Saccharobesus litoralis: one gene and its partners. The protein of the gene in region 2 interacts with the protein of the main gene of each other region in a pairwise test. Links are inferred from orthologs where the notes say so. Each region holds a gene or a part of one and is shown on either strand. Other genes may lie near its edges. The genes, in order: C2869_RS20565, C2869_RS14520 and C2869_RS17035.

What was found.
Region 1: the proteins of C2869_RS14520 (region 2) and C2869_RS20565 interact in binary tests that used the Escherichia coli proteins (3 or more experiments, as listed by UniProt). The link is inferred for Saccharobesus litoralis from one-to-one orthologs.
Region 3: the proteins of C2869_RS14520 (region 2) and C2869_RS17035 interact in binary tests that used the Escherichia coli proteins (3 or more experiments, as listed by UniProt). The link is inferred for Saccharobesus litoralis from one-to-one orthologs.

The regions. Positions count from the first base shown.
Region 1 is NZ_CP026604.1:5,379,910-5,390,880, reverse strand. Bases 234-3,143 are described here. They hold C2869_RS20565 (BolA family protein), read left to right. Parts: upstream 234-1,517; coding sequence 1,518-1,769; downstream 1,770-3,143. Other genes in these bases: murA (UDP-N-acetylglucosamine 1-carboxyvinyltransferase), read left to right, coding at 2,055-3,143; C2869_RS20570 (hypothetical protein), read left to right, coding at 1,234-1,512; C2869_RS20575 (MlaC/ttg2D family ABC transporter substrate-binding protein), read left to right, coding at 558-1,232; mlaD (outer membrane lipid asymmetry maintenance protein MlaD), read left to right, coding at 234-525. In the rest of the region: lipid asymmetry maintenance ABC transporter permease subunit MlaE, read left to right, coding at 1-55; more of mlaD, read left to right, coding at 58-233; more of murA, read left to right, coding at 3,144-3,311; C2869_RS20555 (trypsin-like peptidase domain-containing protein), read right to left, coding at 3,450-4,592; C2869_RS20550 (DegQ family serine endoprotease), read right to left, coding at 4,655-5,992; C2869_RS20545 (YhcB family protein), read right to left, coding at 6,124-6,561; cell division protein ZapE, read left to right, coding at 6,849-7,961; rplM (50S ribosomal protein L13), read left to right, coding at 8,157-8,585; rpsI (30S ribosomal protein S9), read left to right, coding at 8,602-8,994; petA (ubiquinol-cytochrome c reductase iron-sulfur subunit), read left to right, coding at 9,245-9,835; C2869_RS20520 (cytochrome b), read left to right, coding at 9,838-10,971. UniProt on the Escherichia coli protein: Involved in cell resistance against acid stress.
Region 2 is NZ_CP026604.1:3,996,297-4,007,229, reverse strand. What follows is about bases 1,598-4,469. They hold C2869_RS14520 (Grx4 family monothiol glutaredoxin), read right to left. Parts: upstream 3,270-4,469; coding sequence 2,925-3,269; downstream 1,598-2,924. Other genes in these bases: sodB (superoxide dismutase [Fe]), read left to right, coding at 3,756-4,340; C2869_RS14525 (helix-turn-helix domain-containing protein), read left to right, coding at 1,842-2,858; barA (two-component sensor histidine kinase BarA), read left to right, coding at 1,598-1,650. Outside these bases: more of barA, read left to right, coding at 1-1,597; C2869_RS14510 (PrkA family serine protein kinase), read left to right, coding at 4,616-6,538; C2869_RS14505 (YeaH/YhbH family protein), read left to right, coding at 6,557-7,834; C2869_RS14500 (SpoVR family protein), read left to right, coding at 7,831-9,351; fatty acid metabolism transcriptional regulator FadR, read right to left, coding at 9,348-10,052; sodium/proton antiporter NhaB, read left to right, coding at 10,303-10,933. UniProt on the Escherichia coli protein: Monothiol glutaredoxin involved in the biogenesis of iron-sulfur clusters.
Region 3 is NZ_CP026604.1:4,563,604-4,574,371, reverse strand. Bases 3,630-6,336 are described here. They hold C2869_RS17035 (BolA family protein), read left to right. Parts: upstream 3,630-4,679; coding sequence 4,680-4,994; downstream 4,995-6,336. Other genes in these bases: C2869_RS17025 (TRAP transporter large permease), read left to right, coding at 5,623-6,336; C2869_RS17030 (TRAP transporter small permease subunit), read left to right, coding at 5,045-5,623; C2869_RS17040 (alpha-ketoglutarate-dependent dioxygenase AlkB family protein), read left to right, coding at 4,009-4,662. In the rest of the region: C2869_RS17060 (AmpG family muropeptide MFS transporter), read left to right, coding at 1-1,237; C2869_RS17055 (hypothetical protein), read right to left, coding at 1,268-1,591; C2869_RS17050 (peptidylprolyl isomerase), read right to left, coding at 1,747-2,346; C2869_RS17045 (methyltransferase), read right to left, coding at 2,360-3,607; more of C2869_RS17025, read left to right, coding at 6,337-6,987; C2869_RS17020 (hypothetical protein), read left to right, coding at 7,010-7,708; C2869_RS17015 (TRAP transporter substrate-binding protein), read left to right, coding at 7,720-8,814; enoyl-ACP reductase FabV, read left to right, coding at 8,925-10,112; C2869_RS17005 (Na(+)-translocating NADH-quinone reductase subunit A), read left to right, coding at 10,442-10,768. UniProt on the Escherichia coli protein: Transcriptional regulator that plays an important role in general stress response. Has many effects on cell morphology, cell growth and cell division. Acts by regulating the transcription of many genes, including dacA (PBP-5), dacC (PBP-6), ampC and mreB.

The DNA of each region.
Region 1 (10,971 bases), 1.4 Mb from region 2 along the record:
TCTGGCTGTTTTGGGATTAGATTTTGTGTTAACTGTATTGATGTTTGGAGAATAATAATGACAAACCGTAAATTGGAGTTCGGTGTTGGTTTGTTTATCGTAGCTGGCTTTATCGCCTTTTTAGTGCTCGCTTTAAAAGTTGCTGACTCAAGTTCTGTTGGTAGTTCTGAAACCTATCAGCTTAAAGCCAAATTTGACAATATAGGTGGTTTGAAAGTCAGAAGTCCTGTCAAGGTTGGTGGGGTTGTTGTAGGGCGAGTTTCTAGTATTGCATTGGACCGCACCGATTATGTGCCGGTTGTCACTATGGATATTTACCAACAATACAATGATTTCCCAGAGACTAGCTCGTTGAGTATTTTAACTGCAGGTCTATTAGGCGAGCAGTATTTAGGCTTAGAGCCTGGATTCGTGGACGACGGTATTGAAATATTAGCGCCGGGTAGTTTTATTGAAGACACCAAGTCTGCGTTAGTATTAGAAGAACTTATTGGACAGTTTTTATTTAGTCAAAACGATGACTAAGCATAGGGATGTGTTAGGAGTTATTTAAAAGTATGAACTTAGTTAAAATTAAAAAGTACGTTGCACTAACATTTGTTTTTGTATGTATTGGTATTTCGTCTATGGCACAAGCTGCCATGGAAGCAGACCCTTATATTTTATTAAAAAATGTGGCGCAAAGTGCATTTAATCGATTTGATAAAGAATTAGATACGATTAAGCAAAATCCTGATCATTTAAAAGTGATTGTTAGTGAAGAGCTATTACCGCATATTGATTACACCTATGCGTCATATAAGGTATTAGGCAATAAACACTTCCGAAAACTGTCGACGGAACAAAAAAGAGAATTTGTTCAAGTATTTAAAGACTACATGGTAACCGTTTACGCTCAGGTATTTTCAACCTATCGTCAAACACAAAGTGTCGCGGTTGAACCAAGCAAAGACTTTTCTAATCTTAATATTGTGGTAGTTAAGAGTAAAATCATAGAACCGGGCCGCCCAGATATCGATTTGTATTTTAAATTTCGTAAGCGAGAAGATAAAAATACTGGTGCAATCAGTTGGCGCGCATACGACATGGATGCCGAAGGTATTTCAGTGTTAGATACCAAACGAAAAGAAATTAATGAGGCGATTAAGCGTTCGGGTATTAAGGCTGTTATAGCCGATCTAAAAAGCAAAGCCGAAAAACCTCTCGTGTTAAAGCAGCAGGATACGCAATAGTATGTTAAGCATTACCGTAGAAAGTGATGTTGTAAAGCTAGTGGGCAAATTAAGCCGATTCGATAACTTTAAAGGGTTATCCATTCCACAACCTCAGAATGATTTTTTGAGTTTAGATATGGCTGAATTTAGTACCGATACCGCTGGCTTAGCTTGGCTTGTTAAACAAAAATTACTATTAGAAGCAGCGGGCGTCGAATTAAAATGGCATAATGTTACTGATGAGCTGGTTAAGTTAGCCAGCATTAGTAACGTTATTGACATTTTAGGTATCGAATAATTTCTATGGATCTTGAACAGATTAAACAACTTCTTAACGATTCGTTAGACCTCAGCGATATTCAAGTTAAAGCTGAAGGCTCTCACCTTGAGATTGTAGCCGTTTCGGAATCATTTGCAGGTCAACGCTCATTAAAGCGTCAGCAGGCGATATATGCCCCATTAATGGATATGATCGCTGATGGCACTATTCATGCTGTTGCCATTAAAGCCTTCACCGAAGAAGAATATCGTAAGCATAAGCTTTTAAATTTCTAGTTATAGTCTTCTCGCTCAGGTCTTATGGTTCATTGTCAGCGCTTACTCGCCCCAATCACATAATAGAGCATATGCTCATGGGGTCTCGAAGCTTGCCTGCATGGATGCAGGTACCAAAAGTAGGCGCTTTAAGCGAGGGGCGTTAGCAGGACGCGGTAGCTTTGACGGCTTTGCCTAAATGGATGTAGGTACTTAGGTTTCGTCTGGAACTAGAAACCTGCCCCTAAAACCAGATCGCTTTGACTATAATTATAATTCTCTCATTAACCATCAGGTTTTCCGTTAATGGATAAATTGCAGATTGAAGGTGGTGCATCGTTATCGGGCGATGTACGCATCTCCGGCGCTAAAAATGCCGCTCTTCCTATTCTTTTTTCAAGTATCTTGGTTGCTGATAAAGTCACTTTTACTAATGTGCCGCAACTAAGAGATATCAATACAACGCTTAAATTACTTGCCGAGCTGGGTATAAGCAATCAATGTGATAACGATAGCGTGCAACTTGATGCGTCTAGCTTGACATCGAGTATTGCTCCTTATGAGTTAGTTAAAACCATGCGCGCTTCTATTTTGGCGCTTGGTCCTTTGCTTGCGCGAATGGGCGAAGCTCAAGTGTCTTTGCCCGGTGGCTGTGCAATAGGTGCGAGACCGGTCAATTTACACATCCATGGCTTACAGCAAATGGGTGCCGAAGTGGTTGTTGAGCAAGGTTACATTAAAGCGAAAGTGGACGGCCGCTTAAAAGGTGCACGCATTTTATTTGATACAGTGACAGTGACCGGCACTGAAAACCTATTAATGGCGGCGACTTTGGCTGAAGGTACAACCGTACTTGAAAACGCCGCTCGTGAACCTGAAATTGTCGATTTAGCTGAATGCCTAATTAAAATGGGGGCTAAGATCCAAGGCGCTGGTACGGATAAAATCACGATTGAAGGCGTGCAGTCATTGCAAAGTATGCAGCACTCTATTTTGCCGGATCGCATAGAAACTGGGACATTTTTAGTCGCGGCAGCCGTTGCAGGTGGTAAAATTCGCTGTACTCATACCCGCCCAGAAATGCTAGATGCTGTGCTTATTAAGCTCAAAGAAGCAGGTGCGTTAATCGAAACGACGCAAGATAGTATTAGTTTGGATATGACAGGTCGTGAATTAAAAGCCGTTAATATTAAAACGGCTCCTCATCCAGCCTTTCCTACGGATATGCAAGCGCAGTTTACCACATTAAATTGTGTTGCTAACGGTTCTGCAAAAGTAACAGAAACCATATTTGAAAATCGTTTTATGCATGTGCCTGAGTTGCATCGGATGGGGGCTAATATTGAGCTCGAAGGGAATACCGCGATTTGTCACGGTGTTGAGCAATTGTCAGCGGCGCAAGTGATGGCTACTGATTTACGGGCTTCGGCTTGTTTAGTGATAGCAGGCTTAGTCGCAGAAGGGACGACAGTGGTTGATCGCATTTATCATTTAGACCGAGGCTACGAAAACTTAGAGCAAAAATTTGCAGGCTTGGGGGCTAAGGTCACGCGGGTCAGTTAAAGCTTAAACTTGTGATGTGATTTTCGATTTAAAGCCCGCGATTTAATGCGGGCTTTTTTGTTCGTTGTAAAATAGTTCAACTTCAACGTTATTTAACCGCTCTTGCATAGCTAATCTCGCATCGCCAATTTTGTATAACTAGTCTCGCAAGCGGCGTGTTATTGGGTCTTCGCCCATGATGACGGTTTTTTCTAGGATGATATTTTTACGTATTAATCGAATTTTAACTTGTGTTCCAGGTTTGGTGTTATCTAACCACTCTAACACATCATTTGGTTCGACAATCGGTGCACCAGCTAACTCAAAAATCAAATCACCTGGTTGTAAGCCTGCTTGTGCGGCGGGGCTATCGCTCTCGACTTCGTTGACTAAAATAGCAAACGCCTCTTCTGATTGTTTAAGCTCCGAAGGTAGACCATAAGCGCTACCAGAAATACCTAAATAACCGCGCACTACACGACCGTTCTCAATTATTCTATCCATAATCTTTAATGCTGAGTGAGCGTTTACCGCAAAAAAGATCCCTTGAGAGGTTGTTTGCTGGTTGAGTGGTGCGAGCTTTGCTGAGTTTATGCCAACTAACTCACCAAGAGAGTTAACTAAGGCACCGCCTGAGTTACCATCATTAATTGCCGCATCCATTTGAATAAAATCTGAATGATCAAGGTTGATGGCTTTGTTAGACATAAGACCTGAGCGACCGGTTGCGCCAATAATACCTTGGGTAATGGTTAAACCAAGGTTGTATGGGTTACCTATTGCTAGTACGACATCGCCTGTTTGAATAGCTCGGTTTTTATTTATTGGAATGACAGGCAGATTATTCGCTTCTACATACAGCACAGCTAAGTCGTTGGCGGGATCGGTTCCTATCAGCTGCGCTTCAAAAATACGCCCGTCTTGTAACGCTACGCCGATTAAATCAGCATCTTTAACAACGTGAGCAGCGGTTAAGATAAATCCTTTTTCAGACGCTATAACCCCAGAGCCTAATCCCTGTACTTCGCGTGTAATGTTATAGATGAAGCGATTGGTGGTTTGCGTGGTACGGGTATAAATATTGACTACAGCCGGTGCTGCTCGTTTGACTGCCATGGCATAGCTCACGGGGCGAAAATCGGGTTCGTTGGCTGCAAAAAAACTTTGCCATAATGCATTGTTCTTTTTGAGTTCTGGAAAAAAAGCAAACAAAAGAGCGGCGATAATGAAACCAATACCTAACGATTTAGCGATAAAGGTGACGGTATTTTTAATATGGTCAAAGGTTTTTTGTATATTCATGTCTATTAACGACAAAGGGCTAGCAGTAAGCTAGCCCTTTGAGTATCTACTATGACTGTATCTTATCTAATGAAAATATACAGTGGGGTGTCGCCACGTACAATATTTAAATAAAATGAGCCGCGCTTACCATCTAACATTTCCCGTAATTCAGCAATGTTGTCGATCCGCATCCGGTTAATGCCGATGATTTTATCGCCTTGCTCTAAGCCGATCATTTGCGCTGGTGCGCCATCAGCTATACTGTCTATCGTGATGCCGCCATCTTCATGATTACTTAGTTTAGCCCCTTCTAATTGTGGGTGGATAGCTGCTGCTTCAACTTTAGTTGCTGATGATTCTTTTAATACCACTTCCACTTCGATATTTTTACCGTCACGCACAATTCCCAAAGTTACTGATTTACCAGCACCAAAGGTCGCGATTTTGGCTCTCAGTTCGTTAAAGGTTGAGTTGCGTTTACCATTGATTGATACAATGACATCACCTGGTTTTAGTCCAGCTTCAGCTGCTGCAGTATCAGGGAAAACTTGTTCAACAAAAGCCCCTTGCGGTGTATCTAAGCCCCACTCTTTAGCTGATTCAGCATCTATGGTACGACCGGATATACCCAATACGCCACGCTTAACCTCACCAAATTGAATGATTTGTTCAACAAGGTTTTTCATCATGTTAGAAGGAATGGCAAAGCCAATGCCGACACTGCCGCCATTAGGGCCTATAATCGCAGTGTTGATACCAATTAATTCGCCTTTAAAGTTAACTAAGGCACCGCCTGAGTTGCCGCTATTAATTGGCGCGTCGGTTTGAATGAAGTTCTCTAGTTTTTCCATACCGAATACGCTACGCCCTAGCGCGCTAACAATACCTGAGGTAACAGTTTGGCCGATACCAAATGGGTTGCCGATAGCGATGGCAAAATCACCGACCCGCAGTTTGTCTGAATTAGCTATTTTAACCGCAGTGAGATCATCAGCTTCTATTTTTAACAATGCGACATCGCTTTCCGGATCTGAGCCTAATTTCTTAGCTTCAAATTCGCGACCATCTTTTAACGTCACGATAATTTCATCAGCATCGTCAATAACATGGTGGTTGGTAACCACATAGCCTTTATCTGCATCAATAATGACGCCAGAACCGACCGAGCGGAAAGGTCTTTCGCGTTGCGGAGCCTGGTTACCAAAGAAGCGTCGTAACGGTTCAGGTAACTGCTGCTTTTCGGCTTTAGTTCCTTGTACCATGATATCTACCACTGCAGGGGTGGTTTTTTCGAGCATTGGGGCTAAGGAAGGTTGCTTTTCGTCTTGACCAAACCAAGGAATTGCCGCGTTACTCATAGGGGCAACGGCTAGACAAGCCGAGATAACTAATATTTTGGAAAATTTGAAAATCGACATGATCAAATTAAAACTCCGTAACTAACTGACTAATTTCATTAAAAAAGCCTGTTATATTTTCTACATATAAGCAGGCCTTTTGTTATGCATCTAGACTTAAGCTAGGTTTAAAAGTTCAGAAAAGTAGGGATTTATTTACTCTCTTCTGATACTAAAATACCTGAGTTGCCCGCTGAGTAATCGAGCGGAGCGTTGGTTTCATCAGATTTTTGTACTGTTTTACTTAACTGCTCAACTGGTTTTGTTTCTTTGAGCCCTTCACTAACATCTGAACCAAAGTAGGGAATAAAGTCTTCCCCTTTTGAATCTGACGCTTTGACGCTAGCCCCAAACGTATTGGCAGTTTGAGCGGCTTGCATTGCTTGCTCTGCTAGCGTTTTAAATGATTGCTCAACGCCGGCCAAATAGTTGCTTAATTCTTGCTTAAGTGCATCTTGCTCTTGTTGGTTTTGTTGTAATTCATTTTGTAGCGCTTGTTGTTGACGACTACTCAGTGATAGGAAACGGTTTGCGAAAAAACCAGTTAATGTACCAACGGCAAAAATAAGTACACCCGTTATCCATGTCATAGTTTATTACCTTCTATTAGTTCATTTACTTCAGCCTGCATGGTAAATTCTAGCTTATGTTCAATCATTTAGCTTGCAATTTATAGTCTTCTCACTCAGGTCTTATGGTTCATTGTCAGCGCTTACTCGCCCCAATCACATAATAGAGCATATGCTCATGGGGTCTCGAAGCTTGACGGCTTTGCCTACATGGATGTAGGTACTTAGGTTTCGTCTGGAACTAGAAACCTGCCCCTAAAACCTGATCGCTTTGACTATATCGAGTAATGGCAAGCAATCATTACACTATGTCTGCTAAAAAAACGCCCTTAGCTTGTTATCAAGCCGATCTCCAACGCGCTGACTTTCATCACGACCCAGCACAAGAAAATGCCATTAATCATTTACAAAGGTTATATGATGATTTAGTCGCTCAGGATCAAGTCTCATCGTCTAGCTTTTTTAGCAAACTTAAAGCTAAATTTGTTAAGCCGCCACAGCAAGCGGTTAAAGGTTTGTATTTTTGGGGCGGTGTTGGTCGCGGTAAAACGTATTTAGTGGATACGTTTTTTGAGTGTTTGCCGTTTAACAATAAAATGCGTGTTCACTTTCATCGCTTTATGCATCGTGTGCATGACGAGCTAAAATTACTGAAAAATGTTGCCGATCCGCTGGATATTATTGCCGCTAAATTTGCTAAAGAAGCAAAAATCATTTGTTTTGATGAATTTTTTGTCTCAGACATAACGGATGCCATGTTATTAGGCGGTTTGTTTGAGAAGTTGTTTAAACTTGATGTGGTTCTAGTCGCTACGTCCAATATTGTGCCTGATGAATTGTATCGAAACGGTTTGCAGCGCGCCCGTTTTTTGCCTGCCATTGACTTGATTAATCAAAATTGTGAAGTCGTGAATGTTGATCATGGGGTTGATTACCGTTTAAGAACGCTAACCCAAGCAGAGATTTATCATTCACCGCTTGATGAGATCGCCGACCAAAATCTATTAAAATATTTTACTCAATTAGCTGTCGAGCCTGTGGAGCGAGATACTCAAGTTGAAATTGAGCATCGCATGATAAGTTGTCGAGCGCAGTGTGATGGTGTGGCGTTATTTGATTTCTCAGCCCTTTGTGAAACCGCACGTAGTCAAACTGATTACATGGAAATAAGCCGTATTTACCACAGTGTTTTACTTAGCAACGTAAAACAAATGGGACAAAGTAATGATGACGCGGCTAGGCGCTTTTTAGCGCTAGTTGATGAATTCTACGAGCGTAACGTTAAATTGATTATTTCATCAGCTGTATCAATAGAAGACCTATACAGTAGTGGTACATTAGAGTTTGAATTTAGACGTTGCCGTAGTCGGTTGCAGGAAATGCAATCGCATGAATATTTAGCGCGCCCCCATATCCCTTAATGATGACGATTTTTTCAACAATTTCAAAATAGTTGATGATCTTTATCAGCCTCTTTTGTATAATGCGCGCCCCCAGCCCATCCAGGCTGTCATTAGACAGGCCTTTGTTTTGAATTCTCGAAGGGGTTTTCAGGCATAAATTGGGGAGGCGAACGCCTCAAATATAAAGAATTTAGAGTTTGGGTTCATTTGATAATGAAAACTTTTACTGCGAAAGCTGAATCTGTACAACGCGACTGGTATGTTGTTGATGCAGAAGGTAAAACATTAGGTCGCATTGCGACAGAGATCGCTCGTCGTTTACGCGGTAAGCATAAGCCTGAGTACACTCCTCACGTTGACACTGGTGATTACATCGTTGTTGTTAATGCCGAGAAAGTTGTGGTTACAGGTGCTAAGTTTACTGACAAAGTATACTACGCTCACTCTGGTTTCCCAGGTGGCTTAAAATCGATTACTTTTGATAAATTACAAGCTAAAAAGCCAGAAATGATCATCGAAAGTGCGGTTAAAGGCATGTTGCCTAAAGGCCCATTAGGTCGCGCTATGTATCGTAAACTTAAAGTTTACGCAGGCGCAGAGCATAATCATCAGGCTCAACAGCCTCAAGTATTAGACATCTAATAGGGAGCAATAGGCAATGGCAACTACTCAATATTACGGTACTGGTCGTCGTAAAAGCTCTACTGCTCGCGTATTTATACGTCCAGGCAGTGGTAACATTACAGTTAACAAACGTTCATTAGATACTTTCTTTGGTCGTGAAACTTCTCGTATGGTTGTTCGTCAACCTTTAGAGTTAGTTGATATGACTGAAAAATTTGATATCTACGTAACTGTTACTGGTGGCGGTATGACTGGTCAAGCGGGTGCAATCCGTCATGGTATCACTCGTGCATTAATCGAATTTGACGAGTCTTTACGCTCATCTCTACGTCAAGCGGGTTATGTTACTCGTGATGCACGTGTTGTTGAACGTAAGAAAGTGGGTCTTAAGAAAGCGCGTAAGCGTCCACAATTCTCAAAACGTTAATCGATTTTGTCAAAAATTCAAAAAAGCCCAGTGTTTACTGGGCTTTTTTTTGGCTATTTTTTGATTGATTTATATTGAATTTGATCTAATTCAACTTAACGCCTAGATTTGACACTGATTTTTTATATTTTTCCTGTCATAAATACGGGTTTTTTTATATCATTTAGCCAATTTTTTGCCCGTTGAAAAACACTGCTGTTTTTTAGGGCAGAACAACAAATTATAAAGTTAAAGTCTCGGAGAATATTGGATGAGTAATGCGCCTGTCGATAACAGTCGTCGTCGCTTTCTAACCGTTGCCACATCAGTTGTTGGCGGGGTTGGAGTAGCAGGAGCAGCTGTTCCTTTTATTGCTTCTTGGAATCCCAGCGCCAAAGCAAAGGCTGCTGGAGCTCCAGTTGAAGTCAATATCAGTAAAATTGAACCTGGCCAAATGTTACGTGTTGAGTGGCGTGGTAAACCTGTGTGGATCGTGAGCCGTACACCAGAAATGATCACTCAACTAGAAAAACATGAAGGTCAATTACGTGATGCCGGTTCTGAAGTTGAGCAGCAGCCAAGCTATGCTCAAAATCGCCATCGTTCTATTAAACCTGAAATTTTAGTTGCTGTGGGTATTTGTACCCATCTAGGGTGTTCACCACAGTACATTCAGGATGGATTTGATGCGCAAGTTGAAGGTGTGCCTTCAGGCTTCTTCTGTCCTTGTCACGGTTCTAAGTTTGATATGTCTGGCCGCGTTTTCCAAAGTGTTCCAGCGCCAACAAACTTGGTTATCCCACCTCATTATTATATTGACGATAACACCATTCTTATTGGTGAAGAGCAGGGGGCTGCCTAACCATGTGGAAAAATTTACTTGATTGGATTGAATATCGCATTCCAATGATGCGCGTTGCAAATATGCACGCTCTACAATATCCAGCGCCAAAGAATATGAATTTCTGGTATGTGTTTGGATTTTTAGCCACTATCGTACTTGTAAACCAAATTGTTACGGGTATTTGGTTAACCATGAACTATGTTCCTTCAGCAGAAGGTGCGTTCGCTTCGGTTGAATATATCATGCGTGATGTCGACTACGGTTGGTTATTACGATATATGCATTCAACGGGTGCTTCTGCGTTTTTCGTTGTTGTTTATCTACATATGATGCGTGGTATGTTATATGGTTCATATCAAAAACCGCGTGAGTTATTGTGGTTGTTCGGTATGTTCATTTACCTTGCCTTAATGGCTGAAGCATTCATGGGATACTTATTACCATGGGGCCAAATGTCATACTGGGGTGCGCAAGTTATTATTTCACTATTTGGTGCTATTCCTGTTATTGGTGATGACTTAACCTTGTGGATCCGTGGTGACTACGTTATATCTGGTGCTACGCTAAACCGTTTCTTTGCCTTACATGTTATTGCGTTACCTTTAGTTATCGTTGTATTGGTTTTCTTACACATAGTTGCTTTACACGAAGTAGGCTCAAATAACCCAGATGGTATCGATGTTAAGCGCCCTAAAGGCTCGCTTTCTGAAGATGAAAAAACCAAGTTCCAAATTCACGAGTACTACACAAGTAAGAAAGATATTCTTGACGATATCGTGCCTTTCTTCCCGCATATCGTATTAAAAGATTTAGTGGCGTTTGCTATTTTCTTAATTATTTGTTGTTACATTATTTTCTTCGCTCCAGCGATGGGCGGCTTATTCCTTGAGCCACCTAACTTTGAAGCGGCAAACCCGATGAAAACACCTGAGCACATAGCGCCAGTTTGGTATTTCACCCCGTTCTATGCAATTTTACGTGCGGTTCCGGACAAGTTGTTAGGGGTAATAGCTATGTTCGCAGCTATTGTGATGTTGGCATTATTACCTTGGTTAGATCGCTGTAAGGTACGCTCGGTTCGTTACCGCAGTAATTTGCATAAACTTAACTTAGCTCAGTTTACGGTTTGTTTTGTTATTCTTGGTTATTTAGGT
Region 2 (10,933 bases):
GCTGAAAAACACTTAGACATTTCACTCAATGTGTTGTCTGACGTACCTGAAAACTTAGTGGGAGACGCCATGCGAATTCGCCAAGTTATTACTAACTTGGTCGGTAACGCTATCAAATTCACTGAAAAAGGCGCGGTAACCATTGACGTAGAATTAATTAAAAGTGACAACCCAAGCGTCATAATTAAAGTCGTAGTTAATGACACTGGTATTGGCATTACGCAAGATAAAATAAAACATATTTTTGAACCGTTTGGCCAAGCTGATTCAAGTATCACTCGCAAATATGGTGGAACGGGTTTGGGGCTAGTCATTTCCCAACGACTAGCTAAAGAAATGGATGGCAATATTTCAATAACCAGTAAAGCTAATCAAGGGACAAAAATTGAGTTTGTATTTAAAAATGACATAAATGCCATGCCTATATCAGTACCTATCACTGCTAATGGCATGCTAAATAAAACATTCGCCCTGATTGAGCCAGTCGATCACGCTTATAACGCAATACATGATTTACTTATTCAATGGCAAATAACAGTTAGGCGTTATAAATCGCTGATTCACTTTATCAATGATAATGAGGCCAGTAATCAAAATTTCGACTTTGCTATCATTCGTTATGATTTGAGCGAATTATCATTTGACGAATATTGCCGAATGGTTAACAACGTAAAATCGCAAATAAAAACCATTTTTATCTCTACTTATTGTAGTGAATTAAAGATGGTACAAAGATTAAGTACCAGTACCGGCTGCAAGCCTTTGTGCTTACCGATACAAACTCGAAAATTTGCTGAAATACTTAATAATGAACATCGAAGCCAAAACGACTTACCAACATTACCGAAACAAACAATATCTGCAGTCAATTTAGACCAAGTCACGTATGATAAAAATAGTGAAAATAATGACGCCAATCGAATTCTGATTGTTGATGACAATCCTCTCAACCTGAAATTGTTATTCATTTTATTACAAGAGCAAGGCTACCTAGTTGATACCGCAGAAAATGGTCAGCAAGCATTAGAACTGACAAGAGCCCGCGTTTATAAAGCTATATTAATGGATATACAAATGCCGATCATGGATGGCGTATCAGCATGTATTAATATTCAAAAAGACAGTTTAAATCAGCAAACACCAATAGCGGCTGTAACAGCTCACGCTTCGACCAGTGAAAAACATAAAATTATGCAGCAAGGGTTTAGTGCTTATGTTACTAAACCGATAGATGAAGACGAATTAAAAAACTTGCTTCGAAAACTAACAAATTATTCAACAGACATTAAAGCAACATCAAACTCTTCTGACATAATAGACTGGCAGCTTGCCTTAAGTAGAGCCAATAACCGCCACGATCTCGCTATAGAAATGCTAGATATGTTGCTTAATTCCATTGCTAATGCCAGCGAAGAGATCCAAACCGCGTTATTCAATCAAGATGCTCAACAGTTGTTAACAGCAATTCACAAATTACATGGCACTACGTGTTACACCGGGACCCCCAAGCTACAAAATCTCGCCTATGACATTGAAACCCGATTAAAACAAGATAATACAATAGAGCCACTTGTCGAGCTTATAAAACAATTACTGCAAGCCTTAGATGAAGTTAAAACAGTTTCAATTGATATAAAAACTCAATTTTAAGACGAAAAAAGTAGATGATTATTAATTTAATTAGCGCTTTTTTCTACCAATTCTGATATTTTGAGCTTAAATGTTAGATGAATGACATATTAACTGTTGGTTTTAATCAATATATTGTTAGAATTGCAGGCTTATTATAGCAAAAGGCTATTAAACAGCAGTACTTGCACAACATGTGATACGCAAGAGATATGAAAAATAGAGAGTTAATCGCTCAAAAGATCCGTGGCAAACAAATAGTCAGCTACCGACTCGAGCAATTTATAGAACAAGCACCCGATTTAATTCAATGTGTTGAACGCCAACCCAAATTTGAATCTCCGTTTTCAGCCGATAAAATTGACCGTTACCTGCATAGTCAAGACCGCTCCTTGAAGTTAGTACCTGGAGCCGCTGTATTTCTCTGTCATGAAGAACTCCCTGCATTTATTAATGAAAAGTATGGCAACGAAGATTTTTACTCTATTCAATATGTACACCAATGTAATGCTTACAATTTAAGCCACAAAAATCGAAATTTACGCTCTAAATTATCTGTAAGTGCCATTGGTAAAGGTGCGACTGAACTCATTAGTTATGATAAGGGTACAGTTAAAACCTTTTTTATTATTATGAGCCGCCAAGGTTTAGAAAACCTGTGTCAGCTATCTAATTTCGACAGTAAAAAATTATTTGAATTACAACGTGAAATAGATCAAGAAAAGTATGCCTTTCATCAGCTCGAAACGCCTTTGACATTCAGAACCAAATTCGAAGATCTGATGAAGCTCGTTGCCAGTAAAGAATCATCAAACGTTCTTGCCGTAAGTGCCAACATTTTTAGCCTTGTATCAGACATAATAGAAATCATTGATAATCAAGGCATTAATGAGGGTAATAACGCACTATCGCGCCAACATAACCTAGCGCAAAATGCCAAAAACTTTATTGATGACTACACCAATATGGTTACGAATGCTCAACAATTAGCTGAAATGCTTAATACCAGCGTCTCGACCTTACAACGACAATTCAAACTCGCATACAATGAGTCTATCGGTCAGTATATTAAAGACAAGCGTTTAGAGTCTGCCGCTGAGTTTCTCGATCAGGACATGAGTATTGAAGAAGTTAGTGAGTTACTCGGCTATAGTTATCGGAGCGCTTTTGAACGAGCCTTTAAAAATCATTATGGTTATTCACCGGGCAACCATGTAAAAAGAAAATAATTCAAAAACAACAATAAAAAGCCAGCAATAGCGCTGGCTTTTTTTATAAGTAAAGAAAATATATTTTTACTCTGCAGAAGACTCATCTTCTTTATGTTTGGCCGCAGTTTCTTTAATTAGAGTTTGTAACTCACCTTGTTGAAACATTTCTAACATAATGTCACAACCACCAATTAATTCACCTTCAACCCATAACTGAGGAAAGGTAGGCCAATTAGCATATTTAGGCAGCTCTGCACGAATATCAGGATTTTGTAAAATATCAACGTAAGCGAACGGTTCACCACAGTTCATTAAAACTTGAGCTGACTGCGAAGAGAAGCCACAACTTGGTAACTTTGGGCTACCTTTCATGTAAATTAAAATTGGATTTTCAGCAATTTGTTGTTTGATTTTATCTAATGTTTCCATAGAAACCTCTATATTCGAGACGTTACAATAATACTTGAGTATTATTGTAAGTTATTATGCGGTTCGGTTCTATAACTGAAACCTGTTAAGCGTATTTTTATAAACTAACTCACTGAAACCTTGATTTTTAGTAAATAACCCTCAGTTATAGTCAAAGCGATCTGGTTTTAGGGGAAGCCGTCAAGCTTCGAGACCTCATGAGCATATGCTCTATTATGTGATTGGGGCTGCCTAAAGGGATTTAGGTAGTAGGACGACGCAGGAGCCAAAGTCGAGAGTAAGCGCTGACAATGAACCATAAGACCTGAGCGAGAAGACTATAAACAAACAATTAAAATAATCGCTTAATCCATACATGTTTTGGGTATTCAATTTTTTTAAATTAGTTAAACTATTATACGTTTAAAAAGAGTTTGGCAGCTTTGCCAAAAGCCACTACTTTTATTCAGTATTACTTATTAAAACAAGCCAACGGAGAATCGAACAATGGCCTTTGAATTACCAGCTTTACCCTACGAATTAGATGCATTAGAGCCACACTTTTCTAAAGAAACTTTAGAATTTCACTATGGTAAGCATCATCAAACTTACGTAACTAAGCTAAACGGTTTAGTTGAAGGTACTGATAACGCAGAAAAAAGTTTAGAAGAAATCATTAAGTCGTCTGAAGGTGGTTTATTCAACAACGCTGCTCAAATTTGGAACCACACTTTTTACTGGAACTGTTTATCACCAAATGGTGGTGGCGAGCCAACAGGTGCTGTAGCTGATGCAATCAACGCTGCATTTGGTTCTTTCGAAGAGTTCCAAAAACAATTTGATGACAAAGCAGTTAATAACTTTGGTTCAAGCTGGACTTGGTTAGTTAAAAATGCTGATGGTTCTTTAGCATTGGTTAATACATCAAATGCTGGAACGCCAATCACAGAAGAAGGTGTAACTCCGCTATTAACTGTTGATTTATGGGAACATGCGTATTACATCGATTTCCGTAATGCTCGCCCAGCTTATTTAACAGCGTTCTGGAAATTAGTTAATTGGGAATTCGTAGCTGCTAACCTAGCTAAGTAATCTTCCCTAACTCCGTGCTTAATTTACTACTGAATTAAGTACGGAGATTTCTTGCACCGTTAGCCTCACCATTTGTCCCCTCTACCGTTTGTATATTCGCATTTTATCGCCGTTTTTTGGCAGCTAATCCCTATAAGTCTGATTTGCATAAAAAATCCAGTAATTTAATTAACATATTTTTTTGGTTTTCTTGGCTTTTTGCATCTAAATTTAAAGTAAGCGATTAATTTAAATCCATTTTCTGCTAATGATAAACGGTTTCTCGGGGGAACTTTATGGGTATTTTCGAGCATTTTCAGGAGCGCTACGATTCAACGAAAAACGAAGAGTATTCGATTGAAGAGTTTTTAGAGCTATGTAAAAAAGACAAGATGGCCTACGCCAATTCGGCAGAGCGCCTATTGCAAGCAATCGGCCAACCAGAAATGGTTGATACGTCTCAAGATCCACGTTTAAGTCGGATATTTTCAAACCGCATCATTTCTCGTTACCCAGCATTTTCTGAATTCTACGGTATGGAAGAAGCGATTGAGCAAATTGTTAGTTATTTGCGTCACGCAGCCCAAGGCCTAGAAGAGAAAAAACAAATTCTCTATTTATTAGGTCCTGTTGGTGGTGGTAAATCATCTTTAGCTGAAAAAATAAAATCCTTAGTCGAGAAATGTCCTATTTACGTCATTAAAGGTTCGCCTGTTAATGACCACCCGCTATGCTTATTTGACGTTAATGAAGATGGCGACATTTTGCAATCTGAATACGGTATACCAAACCGTTACTTAAAAACCATTATGTCTCCTTGGGCCAGAAAACGATTACATGAGTTTAATGGCGATATTTCTAAATTCCGTGTTGAGAAAGTATATCCATCAGTACTCGATCAGCTAGCCGTTGCTAAGACAGAACCTGGTGATGATAACAACCAAGACATTTCAGCCTTAGTCGGCAAAGTAGACATTCGTTACCTTGACGAGTACGCGCAGCACGATCCTGACGCTTATAGTTATTCTGGCGCCTTGTGTCGTGCCAATCAAGGTGTGATGGAATTTGTCGAGATGTTCAAAGCACCGATTAAAGTGCTGCATCCGTTACTGACTGCCACACAAGAAGGTAATTACAATCCGACTGAAGGTATGTCGGCATTACCTTATGATGGCATTATTCTAGCCCACTCTAATGAATCCGAATGGCAAAGCTTTAGAAACAATAAAAACAACGAAGCATTTTTAGACCGCGTATTTATTGTTAAAGTCCCCTACTGTTTAAGGGTTTCAGAAGAAATAAAAATCTATCAAAAGTTACTTGAAAGCAGTCAATTAAACCAAGCGCCTTGTGCTCCAAGTACATTAGAGTTAATGGCTCAGTTTTCAGTCTTGTCTCGCTTAGCTGTACCAGAGAATTCAAGTATATACTCTAAAATGAGAGTCTATGATGGTGAAAGTTTAAAAGATACCGATCCAAAAGCGAAATCACATCAGGAATACCGCGATTTTGCAGGTGTCGACGAGGGTATGAACGGCCTATCGACACGATTTGCATTTAAGATCATTTCTCGGGTCTTCAACTTTGATCATACCGAGATCGCAGCGAACCCAGTACACCTATTTTATGTTTTAGAACAACAGGTTGAGCGCGAGCAATTTGTGCAAGAAACTGCAGACAGGTATATGGAGTTCCTAAAAGGATACTTAATACCTAAATATGTAGAGTTTATTGGTAAAGAAATTCAAACAGCCTATTTAGAATCGTACTCTGAATATGGACAAAATATTTTTGATCGCTATGTCACTTATGCTGATTTTTGGATCCAAGATCAAGAATACCGCGATCCAGAGACTGGTCAGTTATTTGACAGAGCCGCTCTCAACAATGAATTAGAAAAAATTGAAAAACCAGCTGGAATTAGCAACCCGAAAGATTTTAGAAATGAGATTGTTAATTTTGTGCTACGCGCCAGAGCAAACAATGAAGGTAAAAACCCGAATTGGACTTGCTACGAAAAGCTAAAAACAGTGATAGAGCATAAAATGTTCTCTAATACGGAAGATTTATTGCCTGTTATCTCGTTCAATGCCAAAACATCTGGTGATGATCAGAAAAAACACGACGACTTTGTCGCTCGAATGATGGAAAAAGGCTATACCCAAAAACAAGTGCGTTTATTGTCTGAATGGTACTTACGTGTCCGCAAATCATCTTAGTTATATTAAGGAGATGCAATGGCGCATTTTATTGATCGTCGGCTTAATGCCAAGAAAAAGAGTACTGTCAATCGACAACGATTTTTAAGACGTTATAAAAAACAGATTAAGAAAGCTGTCTCTGACTCTATCAATAACCGCAGTGTCACTGACCTTGTCTCTGGTGAAAGTATTACGATACCGCAACGCGATATATCGGAACCTACTTTTCACCGAGGTAAAGGCGGTGTTAACGATATGGTACACCCGGGCAACGATCAGTTTATTCCGGGTGACAAAATACCTCGCCCTCAAGGAGGGCAAGGTGGTGGTGGCCAAGGGGAAGCTTCAGATTCGGGGGAAGGTGAAGACGATTTCGTTTTTCAAATTTCGCAAAGTGAATATCTCGATTTACTTTTTGAAGACTTAGAGTTACCAAACCTGCAAAAAACTCAACTAGATAAAATGATTGAGTTTCAAACGCATCGAGCTGGCTTTAAATCTCAGGGTAACCCAGCAAATCTTGATATTGTGCGCTCATTAAAAAATTCGCTTGCGCGGCGCACTGCTATGGCTGGTAAACATAAAAAACGTTTACGAGCAGCAGAAAATGAATTAGAAAATTTACAACAAGACGCGAAAGGTAACCAAAGCGAAATAGACATATTAATTGCTGAGATAGAAAGTTTAAAACGCAAGCTTAGTAAAATTCCATTTATTGATGAATTTGACCTGCGGTTTCGCAACTTTGAGCAAAAGCCAGTTCCAACATCAAATGCCGTCATGTTTTGTTTAATGGATGTGTCTGGCTCAATGGATCAAGCAACAAAAGATATCGCCAAACGCTTTTACATACTGTTGTATTTATTCTTAACGCAAACATACAAAGATGTTGAAGTGGTTTACATACGTCATCACACTCAAGCCAAAGAGGTGGATGAACAAGAATTTTTTTACTCCAAAGAAACCGGTGGAACTATCGTATCGAGCGCTATAAAACTAATGGATGAGATAGTACGAGATCGTTACCCTCCCAATCAATGGAATATTTACGCAGCTCAAGCCTCTGACGGAGATAACTGGGCTGATGATTCACCACTATGCACCGAGTTGCTAAGCAATAACGTGTTGCCTTTTATTCGTTATTACACCTATATCGAAATTACGACTCGGGCGCATCAAACACTCTGGCGAGAGTATCAATCATTAGCTGAGAGTTTCGATAACCTTGCTATCCAAAATATCAAATCGGTTGATGATATTTACCCAGTATTTAGAGAGTTTTTTAAAAAACAAACGACCAAGGGGGCAGCATGACAAAAAGAAAACCCTTAAGTGATGGGCCGGATTGGACATTCGAACTACTGGACCAATACCATCAAGAAATTAAACGTGTAGCCGCCCATTACAAGCTAGATACCTACCCTAACCAAATTGAGGTTATCACGGCTGAACAGATGATGGATGCGTACTCCAGTGTCGGTATGCCCATAGGCTACAGTCATTGGACGTATGGTAAAAAATTTATTCAAACTGAACAAAATTATAAACGTGGCCATATGGGCTTAGCTTATGAAATAGTTATTAATTCAGAGCCCTGTATTTCTTATTTAATGGAAGAAAACACCATTACTATGCAAGCGCTAGTCATGGCCCATGCGTGTTATGGTCATAATTCGTTTTTTAAAGGTAACTACCTGTTTCAAACATGGACTGATGCCAGTTCAATTATTGACTACTTGCTGTTTGCTAAAAATTATGTCGCTGAATGTGAAGAAAAATACGGTATAGATGAAGTAGAACAGATATTAGATTCATGCCATGCCTTAATGAATTATGGTGTCGACCGTTATAAGCGACCACAAAAAATATCATTACATGAAGAAACCAAACGGCAAAAAGACAGAGAAGCTTATTTGCAATCGCAAGTAAACGATTTGTGGCACACAACAATACCCAAGAAAAAAGCCGAAAAGTCTAAAAGCAAATTTAATTTTCCTGAAGAACCACAAGAGAACATTCTGTACTTTATTGAGAAAAATGCCCCCTTACTTGAATCTTGGCAACGAGAATTAGTACGAATAGTAAGAAAAATATCTCAGTACTTCTATCCCCAAAAACAAACTCAAGTCATGAATGAAGGCTGGGCTACATTCTGGCATTACACCATTCTTAATCATTTATATGATGAAGGATTAGTAACAGATAGATTTATCTTAGAGTTTCTTCATAGTCATACCAACGTGGTTTTACAACCTGAATATAACAGCCCTTACTATTCAGGTATCAACCCTTATGCGCTCGGGTTTAATATGATGATGGATATTAAACGCATCTGTCAAAAACCGACAAAAGAAGATGAGCTTTGGTTTCCGGAAATGGCTGGGTCAGATTGGCTTGAAACATTGCACTTCGCAATGCGCAACTATAAGGATGAAAGCTTTATTGGCCAATACATGTCACCCAAAATTATCCGCGACTTTAAATTTTTTCAAATTCACGACGATGATAAAATTAACTTCTTAGAAGTTAACGCTATTCATAACGATGAAGGCTACCGAGAAATACGCCGGCAATTGTCCAATCAATACAATTTGAGTATGCTCGAACCTAACATACAAGTATACAGTGTAGATGTGACGGGTGATCGATCATTAACTCTCAGGTATATCCCGCAAAAGCGCCAACCTCTTGCGGAAACTAAGCAAGAAGTCATGAAACATTTATATCGCTTATGGGGTTTTCAGGTAAAACTAGAGCAAGTAGATGAATCAGGTGAAACAAAGCTCATTGAGACATGTCCACCTGAAAAATATGAATCGATTAATATTTAATTTATAGGTTGCATTTGCTCGCGGTGATTATTGAATATATCACCGCTTTCTCTTCCATGTTTTCTGACTAATGCACTGACCAATTCATGATCGCCAGCTTCAGCCAGTTGAACAATATCTTTGTAATAACAACGACAAAGCGCTCTAGCCTCAGGGTGAGAAAAGTAAAAAGACCCAATCTTGGAATACAAGCCTTTGAAGCCATTTAAAATAAGAAGATAAATTTTATTACCTGCTATTTCAGCTAAAGTATGCAGTAATCGATAATCAAACTCAGCATAAGCGGTACCATTATCTTCAACGTTTTGGAAATCGGCAAACGCTTCAATACATTTTGCTGCATCGTGTTTGATTGCTTGGCGTATAACAATACTGCAAACATCGGTTCGCGCAGCCAGTAAATTGTCAATCATAGTCGCTGCGCCATCTTGGTCGAGTCGAACCAGTGTTTCTAAAATATTAAGTCCAGACGTTTCCCAAAAATTATTCACCTTAGTTGGCTTACCGTGTTGAATGGTTAACCAGCCATCACGCGCAAGTCGTTGTAACACTTCGCGCAGTGTAGTTCGTGTAACACCGATTAACTCTGACAATTCACGTTCTGCAGGTAATATTGAACCAGGGGGGAATTTGCCATTCCAAATAGATTCGACTAAGTATTCTTCTGCAAAGCCAGCTGGACTTTGAGCTTTAATAAACATGCGAGCGAGAGTTCCTTGTATTTAGAATTAGCACAGGTCGTACCATTATTAAATTCTAACAGACAAAGCCACTTAGACAAGTAATTTGCAATTTTAACATTTTTTAAACATAGGTTTTGATTAAAATCAAGTTTTTTCTTTATAAAACCCACAAAAAGATTGATGATTTTCACAATTTAGTCAACAATACGCGCGAATTATCCCCCACCTTAGTAGAAGCAGTAATATTTTAGGAAACAAGTAAACCATCATGCACCAATCTGTAACTACGGCATTGTTCAAGAACTTCCTTGGGCCATCGCCTGAATGGTATAAACTGGCAATTATTGCCTTCCTCGTCATAAACCCTATCATTTTTTACTTTAACCCTTATTTAGCGGGTTGGATGTTAATCTTAGAGTTTATATTCACTTTGGCAATGGCGTTAAAGTGTTACCCTTTACAACCAGGCGGCTTACTAGCAATAGAAGCAATTGCAATAGGTATGGCATCTCCTGATTTGGTTTTTCATGAAATAAAAGAAAACTTACCTGTTCTTCTTTTATTGGTATTTATGGTTGCGGGTATTTTCTTTATGAAAAAACTTTTGCTATTTGTATTTACCAAGCTAGTTACAAAAATTCGTTCTAAAACGATATTGTCTCTGTCCTTTTGTTTTGCATCTGCAATATTATCCGCGTTTCTTGATGCACTAACGGTTATTGCCGTTATCATCAGCGTAGCCGTTGGCTTTTACTCTATTTACCACAAAGTTGCGTCAGGCAAACCTTCTAACGATGATAGTCATAACCACAATGACGACGGACATTTTGAACCGATTACACGTAATGAACTAAATGAATTCCGTGCATTCTTACGTAGTTTATTAATGCATGCTGGTG
Region 3 (10,768 bases), 570 kb from region 2 along the record:
AGATGAAGGTTTTTCTCGATCTGAAATTGGTTATTTAGGCGCTATTTTTATTGCGTATTCAATAAATTGGTTGTGGTCGCCTTTGGTCGATCGAATTAAATTACCTGTTCTACATCGCTTTTTAGGGCAGCGGCGCAGTTGGATATTGTTTTGCCAATCCCTTATAGCGGTAGGATGCATTAGTTTTGCCAATTTAACCTTGCAAAACCAATTAGTGATACTTGCGGTGAGTGGCTTACTTATATCATTTGCTTCAGCGACTCAAGATATTGCAATTGATGCTTTGCGCATTGATTTTTTTAAGCATGACGAAAGTGAAAAAATACCTCTAGCCGCGAGCATGGCGACATCAGGTTGGTGGACTGGATACGCGGCGCTTGGCAGTATTCCGTTGATATTATCTGATGCCAGCGGCTGGCAATGGCAAGATGTCTATTGGGTGATTGGCGCTATTATGCTGTGTTTGATGCTCCCTGTACTTTGGATACGCGAACCCAATAGTAATCGAGAGCAAGTGCAATCTGCATTAGAAAAAATATATGCTGAAAAATTAGCCAAGCAAGGCGCTAAGGGCTCGCTTTCTCAATTGTTAGCTTGGTTAGTGGTATCTGTTTTTGAACCCTTTGCTGAATTTTTTAAACGTAACGGCATTAAACTCGCGTTAACGATCCTTTTGTTTATTTTCACGTTTAAGTTAGGTGAAGCCATTTTGGGGCGTATGTCTATCGTTTTTTATAAAGAAATAGGCTTTTCCAATACCGATATTGGTATCTATTCTAAAATGATCACTTGGTGGGTAACAGTGCTGTTTTCACTAATAGGTGGTTGGGTTACTGCTAAACAAGGCATAGTTAAAGGATTAGTCGTTGCGGGTATTGCTATGGCTTCAAGCAATTTGTTGTTTGCTGTGATGGCTCAAGTCGGCCCCAATTTAAATCTATTTATATTTGCCGTGATAGTTGATGGTTTCACTGCCGCTTGGGGTACAGTGGCTTTTGTATCATTTATTTCTTTGTTGTGTAGCCATACATTTTCGGCCAGTCAATATGCGCTAATGGCTTCAATAGGAACTGTAGGGCGTACATTTATTGGTGCCTATAGCGGCGTGATGGTTGATGCGTTAGATGGTAATTGGACAATATTTTTTATCATCACTACTTTGATGATTATTCCTGCTTTGTTTCTACTTTGGCGAATTAAAGCACAAGTGAGCCAGTTGGAAACAAAAGCCAGTTAATGCGTGGGGAAGCGTTTTGTTAGCTGTTGGTTATGGCCTTATCCCTACACAGTCAAAAGGCACGCAACCTTGGCCTTCTAAATACTCAACACATAACTGCATTTCTTCAACTAGGTAGTCGTCCTGCAGTAATTGTTGTTCTGGCCAGTAACTGAGTAGATGGATTAAATGCCAAAATACACGCTCGACTTGCGAATAGGGTTCATCCTTACGAATAGTGACCTGTGTCCATTCTTCGAGCGTATCCCATAAAAACAAATTAAGCTCGTTGTACGGTAAATTTTTTTCACAAAATTCGCGTACATAATAGCTAAGTTGTTTCTTTTTAAGCTCTATGAATTGGTTAACTATCACGACTATAAGTATTCCTCAATTAATTCTTATGCTCTACTTTGTCATTCGTATAACAATACATGTCAAAATATATCTTTGTATATCAAATGGCCCAAAATAGCTGAATACTGGTCGTCAACAGGTTTTCTCGTTGACGACCTAAGTATAGACGCTGATTAGCTTTGCGGAAGTAAGGTGACGCGTTTAATTAGAACAATTTGTTTGGGAACGTCCGGTTGTCCTAACTTTGGGTTAAATTCAGTCTCTAGTTGCTTAAACTTTTCTAATATTTCGCTATTTGAATCAATTTCTCCAAACACGGTATATCCCCAGTTACGACCTGGGTTCAAATGATCATTGTCATTGAGGTTAAAAAAGAATTGTCGAGCTGCTGAATGAGGGTCATTCATTCTAGCCATGGCAATCGTTCCTTCATCATTTTTTAAGCCATTGCCACTTTCATTAACTATGCTGTCTCGTTTAGGCTTTTCTTGAAAGTTTTTATCATAGCCGCCAGTTTGAGCCATGAAATCGCCAATTACTCGATGAAAAATAACCCCATCAAACTCACCTTTAACAACATAGGTTAAAAAATTATCAACCGTAATAGGAGCACGTCGGCGATTAAGCTCTACTGTAAAGTCGCCCAACGAGGTTTCGAATTTAACTCTTGGATACAACACATCGGGTTGAATTCGTTTGTCCGCAGCAGCTTGCGCACTAATGGCCGTGGAAAAAAGCAGTAAGGTGATAACCTTGAAAATGTGAGAAATCATTTTTAAGTGTCCTTTATTCATTTATTTTAAAAGCAGCAAGAATGACAAATTTGTCATTGCTGGCAATATTTTTACAATTGCCGAAAATACGTTTTAGCTTAGTATGATAACCAAGGTGGCGATTACCAACAATGCGTAGCTCCCCCTTTACTTTGAGTACGCGCTTAGCATCATTAAACATTTGCCAAGCAATGTGGTCGGTAACGGCATTTGCCTGATGAAAGGGAGGGTTACATAAAATAACATCAGCGCTATTTGATGCTTGATTAGTTAAGCAATCATCTTGTATTACATTAACCTTTACTGTTTGGCTTTGTTGTTTATCTTTAGTGTTATTTATATTTTCTAGTGTTGTTTCTACTGCCTGTGCAGATTCGTCGCTAGCGATTAATAAAGAAGGCGTAAACGCTTGAAGTACGTTAACACTGAGTAAGCCATTCCCACAGCCTAAATCAATGACGCTTTTTTGATTACAGTTAGGTAAATTTTCGGCTAAGAAGCGTCCGCCTATATCAATTTTACCGCGAGCAAAAACATTAGGCGCAGCGGTGTAATTAACACCGTTAAGCGGTTTTTTAGTGGTTGACCAATAAGAAAATACGGGTGTAGATTCCACTGGGTCGAGCAGAGTTAAGTAACGGGCTTTTTGTTTAATGCGGCTGGGAACCACTTGTTTAAAGTAGCTCTTGAGTAACTTGATTATACTCGGAGTCAATTCAACTGCTTTGCTAGCGATGATAATGGCCGGTTTTGTCTTACCACTACTGCGCAAATATTCGACTAACTGTATTAATAAAAACTCGAGGTAAGCTACGGATTTAGGCAATTTAATGATTATACTTTGCCAATGGTTGTTTGCTGAAAAAGCTTGTGTTTGCGAGAGCACATGGACTGAGCTATTCGTTTCTGTGTGAAGGGCTGTTGGCCAGTTTCTCGTTAAATTATTTTTTAGTGCTAACTCACTCACTTTTGAGTCGGTATAACTATATAAAGCTATATTGGCAATTAACTTTAATGTTTTTAATTGATGCAGGCTCACTGCCAAAGCACCAAAGGCGTCGTTGATTAGCAGGGTGTTGCCTAACGTTATTTCCCCATCAAGGATCTGTTGTAACACATATTTGTCAGCGGCATCCCACGCACGTAAATTGGCATCGGCAAGTTGTGGTGGATAACGCCACAATTCAACTTGGCTAGCCGGCTTTGGTTCGTGTTGTGATTGCTGAGAAGAGTGCAATGCTAATATTGTTTCGTTAGACATGAAAAGTCGCTACTTTTTATAATCTTCTGTTTAGGTTTCGTTTGGTAATGGAAACCTGTCTTGATCCATCGATTATTTTGATTATTGATTTAATTCAAGGCACGAATAGTCAAAGCGATCGGGTTTTAGGGGCAGGTTTCTAGTTCCAGACGAAACCTAAGTACCTACATCCATATAGGCAAAGCCGTCAAGCTTTGAGACCCCATGAGCATATGCTCTACTATGTGATTGGGGCGAGTAAGCGCCGACAATGAACCATAAAACCTGAGCGAGAAGACTATAAAAAGCGTGGATTTTAACTAAACATATCAAGAAAACCTAGCTTGTTTAGCACAATGTAATGATTAATCACTTTGGACAATTCAGTTATAATGAAAAAGTGGTTTGTTTAGGGCGTGTTTATGCAGTTTCAGTTATTTGATAATACGCATTCGGCTTCGCAATTGGAGTTGCAAGGTAAAATGCCTTGGCAAGATAGCGATGTATATTATTTCCCTAATTTATTTTCGTTAAGTGAATCTCGGCATTATTTTCGACTACTTGAGTCGTTAAACTGGCAACAGGAAACCTTGAATTTATATAATCGAGAGGTCAAAACCCCGCGGTTACAATCATTTTATGGCGATAACGGCGTTTATTATACGTATTCTGGCCAGCGGTTTGATGCTACAGAATGGGTACAGGTGTTGTCGTGTCTTAAACCTTGGTTAGCATCGACATGTAGTCAAGTGCTTGGCCGTACCATCCAGTTTAACGCTATGTTGGGTAATTATTATCGTGACGGTAATGATAATATGGGATGGCATGCGGATGACGAGCCGGAATTAGGCCAAGAGCCTGTTATCGCGTCGTTGAATTTTGGTGCAGCCCGAGACTTCAAATTTAAGCACAAATTTTCTTCTCAACAACATAACTTGCTATTAGAAAATGGTAGCTTGTTGATTATGGCAGGCAAAACTCAACAATTTTGGTATCATAGCTTACCTAAAAGGATGCGAGTTGCAGAGCCTAGGATTAATTTAACCTTTCGCTATTTAATTAACTCGCCCAAATAAATCATTGCGTGAGTAAAATGTCAGTCGAATCAGTAATTATAGAAAAGCTAACTCAAACCTTTGATCCAGCCGTACTTGATGTGATTAATGAAAGTCACATGCATTCTGGACCAGCAACAGAGTCTCATTTTAAGGTTATTGTTGTTAGTGACAACTTTATTGGCCAGCGCTTGTTGGCTAGGCATAGAGCGGTTAATTCTTGCTTAGCTGATGAGTTGGCAGGACCTGTTCATGCGTTAGCCATCCATGCTTATCATCCTGAAGAATGGCAAACGCGAAAAAATGATGTTCCTCTATCACCAAATTGCTTAGGTGGCAGTAAAAAAGCCTAATAATGTTAAGACACGCCCCGATAAGACGATTAAAACAATAAACAAAAATAATGAAGCAAATATCTTTTTTTATTGATCAAGTTAGTGAATGGCTTGGCAAAATAACCGCTTGGTTTACTTTACTCATGGTTGTCTTGATGACATCTGTCGTTGTGATGCGCTACGGCCTAAATATAGGCTCGATTGCGCTACAGGAGAGTGTATCTTATTTTCACGCAGCGGCATTATTGTTTGCCGCTGGCTATACATTAAAATATGACGAGCATGTTAGGGTTGATGTTTTTTACCGTCACTTTTCACTTAAGAAAAAAGCAATGGTTAATTTATTAGGCCATCTTTGTTTGTTATTGCCTGTGGTGATATTTATCTTTTGCATGAGTGTCGAATACGTTGCTAATGCTTGGCAGATTAAAGAGGCTTCCGCTGAGCCGGGCGGCTTACCCTTAGTGTATGTACTTAAGTCATTTATTTTAGTGTTTAGTGTTGTCATGGTATTGCAGGCAGTCAGTGAAATTATCAAAAGTATTTTGCTATTAACACAGTCACAGTCACAGTCACAGACACAGTCACAGACACAGTCACAGTCTCCGTCACAATCACAACAACAGTCACACAAGGAGAGTATCTAATGGAATGGCTCTCAGTATTACTTTTTGTTGTTGTCTGTTTGGTTTTAATGTCGGGCTATCCAGTGGCGCTAGCCTTAGCCGGAACCTCAATAATATTTGCTACCTTAGCCAGCTTGTTTGGCGCTTTTGATTTTAGTTTTTTTAATGCCTTGCCGAGTCGCTTATTTGGCATTGTTAATAATCAAACCTTGCTCGCGGTGCCTTTATTTATATTGATGGGTGTCACGTTAGAAAAGTCTAAAATTGCTGAAGATTTGTTGATATCTATGGCGCAATTGTTTGGCCGTTTTAAAGCGGGTTTGGCGCTAAGTGTAATTTTAGTTGGTATGTTACTAGCGGCCAGTACCGGCATCGTTGGCGCAACGGTTGTGACAATGGGCTTATTGTCTTTACCTGCAATGCTTAAGCAAAAATACCCAGCATCCTTAGCAACTGGCATTATTTGTAGTACGGGGACGCTAGGGCAAATTATTCCACCTTCAATTGCTTTAGTCTTGTTGGGTGATGTTTTGTCAAACGCTTATCAACAAGCGCAAATTAGCCAAGGGATTTTTTCGCCTGAAACGGTTTCAGTGGGTGACTTATTTGTCGGTGCCTTAATTCCGGGGTTAATACTGGTTGCTTTTTATGCGCTGTACGCCATTTACGCAGTGTACACAGACAAAAATGTTCAACCGGTTAAAAACGATAATGACAATATTAACCTTATCGCGTTACTGAAAGCGTTATTACCACCACTGACGTTAATATTTATTGTTTTAGGCTCTATTTTATTGGGGTTTGCAACGCCGACCGAAGCTGCCGGCATAGGCGCATTTGGTGCTTTAGTTTTGGCGGCGGTTAAGGGCAAGCTCAATGTGGATCAAGCTCAGTTAATAGGCCAAGACACAGTTAAAGTCACGAGCATGATTTTTCTGATCTTAATTGGTGCGTCTATCTTTTCCTTGGTGTTTAGAGGGTTAGGGGGCGAAGATTTAATTCATGATGTTTTCCATAATATGCCAGGTGGGGTTTGGACTGCCATCCTTGTGGTGATGCTGGTGATATTTGTATTGGGTTTTATTCTCGACTTTATTGAGATCACTTTTGTTGTAGTGCCGATTGTTGGACCTGTGCTTCTAACTATGGGGGTTGACCCGATTTGGTTAGGGATCATGATAGCCATTAATTTGCAAACTTCATTTTTAACCCCACCATTTGGCTTTGCTTTATTTTATTTGCGTGGTGTTGCCCCAGCGAGTATTAAAACCGCGCAGATCTACAAGGGCGTTGCGCCATTTATTGTTATTCAACTATTGGTTTTAGTATTGCTGGCTGTATGGCCTGAGTTGGCTACTTGGTTACCTGAAATAATGTATGGCTAACAGATAAAGAATTAGGACAATTATGCGCAAAGTCACGGATTTGAAGCCATCAACCGCAGTTGAATTGTTTTTTTTCAATGCAGTTCATAAAAAAGCCCGAGCGCGAGCTGAATATATTGGTTGTATCGAAAACCAATACATGATGTTTCGTTGGCCAAAGTCGAAAGATAGTCGCGATGCGAGTTCGCTACGATCTGGGGTTAAAGTCATGGCACGAGCTTTGGTTGATGATTTTCACATGGACTACATTGTTTTTTCTGCAGCAGTTCAAGCTAAGATAACTTATAAAGAGCCTATTTTAGTGCTGGATTACCCACAAGAGGTGCAAACTCAAAAACTGCGTACTCAGCCAAGAATTAAAGTTGAACTAATGGCGGAAGTTAAAGTGCCGCAAATGAACTTAGATTTAATTGCCTTGTTAACGGATTTTTCGTTGAGCGGTTGTAAATGCGAATGTTTGCCTAGCGATGGTAGCAATCATGATTTTGCTGAATTAGAAGAAAATTTGTTAGAAAAAGAATTAACTATAAACGCGCAATTTGATCCGGTTAGTCAAACTGAAACCACGCTGAAAGCCGTAGTGAAAAATGTTAATGCTAAAGAAAAGTTGCATTTAGGCCTGAAGTTTGAGAAAAACGCCAACCAGAATTTACAAAGTATTTTTACAAAGTTGCTGCTAGATATGCAGGGCATATCGTTGACGGAACTTGAACAAGAATAAATAGGACAATTATGAAGAAGTATTGTTTAGCATTAGTCACAGGATTAAGCCTATTGTTGGCGGCCTGTGGTGGTAATGACACAGCAGAAACTGGCGCTGCGCCAGCCGCTAAAAAGTTTAAGTGGAAGCTTGTCACTAGCTGGCCTAAAAATTTTCCAGGTCTGGGACACGGCCCCGAACTATTCGCCCAATATGTTAACGAAATGTCTGGCGGTCGCTTAACCATAAAAGTATATGGTGCTGGTGAATTAGTTCCGGCTTTTGGAGTTTTTGACGGTGTGCGCAATGGTGCCGCTGAAATGGGCCACAGTGGCTCGTATTTTTGGAAAGGTAAAATTCCAGCCTCACCTTTCTTTTCTTCCATTCCTTTTGGTATGAACGCTCAAGAGTTGAATGCGTGGATCCATTATGGAGATGGCTTAGCACTTTGGCGCGAGCTTTATAAACCATTTGGCTTAGTGCCTTATGCCGGTGGCAATACAGGTGTGCAAATGGCGGGTTGGTTTAATAAGGAGATCAACTCGTTGCAAGATATTCAAGGTTTAAAAATGCGTATTCCGGGCTTTGCTGGCGACGTATTTAAAAAGGCCGGAGGTGTGCCGACTACGTTACCGGGTGGTGAATTATTCACTGCATTACAAACGGGTACAATTGATGCCACAGAATGGGTTGGGCCATATAATGATTTAGCATTTGGTTTTCACAAAGCGGCTAAATATTATTACACCACGCCTTGGCATGAGCCAGGTTCGATGCTTGAGTTTATTATTAATGAAAAAGCGTTGGCGGCATTACCTAAAGATTTACAAAAAATTATTGAAGTGGCCGCGCGAGCCGTTAATTCAGACATGCTGTCAGAATATACCGCGCGTAACCAAGAAGCACTACAAACATTAACCAAGCAACATGGTGTAGAGGTACGTCAGTTACCTGCTGATGTAGTTGCCGCCTATAAGCGATACAGCCAACAAGTCATTGACGAATTAGTTGCGACAGATAAAACGGCTGACAAAATTTATCAATCGTACTCTGCGTTTTATCAAAAAGTTAAGCAATACAATCAGCTATCTGAGCAAGCGTATTACGCTTCACGTGATCTTAACTGATCAGATCAGTTAACGATGACAATATCTTTAGAATAGCGCCGTTGTCGGATTCAGTTCCAATAAATCAATGGCGCTAGTCAATAAAAATTCATTCGATTAGGAAAATTAATATGGTTATCAAACCTAAAGTTCGCGGTTTTATTTGTACAAATGCTCATCCCGTTGGTTGCGCGGCCGCAGTACAAGAGCAAATCGACTATGTTAAGTCAAAAGGTCAATTAGAAGGGCCTAAAAATGTACTGGTTATCGGTTCTTCTACTGGCTACGGTTTAGCTTCGCGCATTACCGCTGCATTTGGTGCAGGTGCAAAAACCTTAGGTATTTTCTTTGAAAAACCAGCAACTGAGAAAAAAACCGGTAGCGCGGGTTGGTACAATTCTGCTGCGTTTCAAGCGGCAGCTGAAGAGGCTGGTTTATACGCAAAGAATATTAATGGTGATGCTTTTTCAAATGAAATCAAGCAACAAGCAATTGATATTATTAAAAAAGATTTAGGCAAAATAGACTTGGTTGTATACAGCCTTGCGGCGCCACGTCGTACTGATCCGAATACGGGTGAAGTTTATTCTTCTACGTTAAAGCCAATTGGTTCATCTGTTACCACTAAAAACCTAAATACTTCTAAGCGCGTCATTGAAGATATTACCGTTGAAGCAGCGAATGAAGCAGAAATCCAAGGCACGATTGATGTTATGGGTGGAGCTGATTGGGAAATGTGGATCGATGCATTACAACAAGCTGACGTGTTAGCCGAAAATTTCAAAACCACGGCTTATACTTATATTGGTAAAAAGTTAACTTGGCCAATTTATGGGCATGCGACCATAGGTAAAGCGAAAGAAGATTTAGATCGTGCTGCGGCTGCGATTACTGAGTCTGTTGCTAATGTAAATGGCAAAGCTTATGTCACCTCGCTAAATGCAGTTGTCACTCAAGCAAGCTCTGCCATTCCTATTATGCCTTTGTATATTTCAGGTCTTTTCAAAGTGATGAAAGAGCAGGGTACATATGAAGGGGTTATTGAGCAGATCGCAGGCTTATTTTGGGAAAACCTTTATGGCGAAAGCCCGCGTTTAGACGAGGCAGGTCGTTTAAGTCAAAACTACAAAGAGCTTGAAGATAAAGTTCAAGATGCTGTACAGAAAATCTGGGATGAAGTTGATACTGATTCAATTGATGAATTAACCGACTATAAAAGTTATCACCATGAGTTTTTGAAGCTGTTCGGTTTTGAAGTTGATGGCGTTGATTATGACGCGGATGTCAGCCCGTTAGTTGATCTTAAAATTGAAGAATAAACCTTGACATTTATTTGCTGACTTGAAGCAATATCGTTTATTTTTTAACAGGCTGCCTTGCGCAGCCTGTTGTTTTTTTACCCATCCTTAAATGTGAACAATCCTCATTAGTATCACCTGGTTATTTTTTCATCATTTCGTAGCAAAATTGGCGCAAGCTGCTAGTTTTTATTAGCGTAAAATTACGATTTTGTGCTAAAATTTGCCGGTTAATAACACTAGAGAATATATGGTTAAGCAGATAAGTAATAAGAACAACAAATTGCTTAACCGGATACCAACTTTTTTATTTTTATTAGTTTTAACATTAAAACATTAAGTGCAAACCTATGATAACTATCAAGAAAGGCTTGGACGTTCCTATTACTGGAGCGCCAGAACAAGCAATATCTGACGGCAATGCCGTTACAAAGGTTGCTGTCCTTGGTGAAGAGTACATTGGCATGCGCCCGACTATGCGTGTTCGCGTTGGCGACACGGTTAAGAAAGGCCAGGTTCTTTTTGAAGATAAAAAGAACCCAGGAGTAGTATTTACTGCCCCTGCTGCTGGTGAGGTTACAGAAGTAAACCGCGGTGCTAAGCGTGTTTTGCAATCTGTAGTCATTACTCTCAATGGTGACGAGCAAGAAACATATGCTAAGTATGACGCGTCTCAA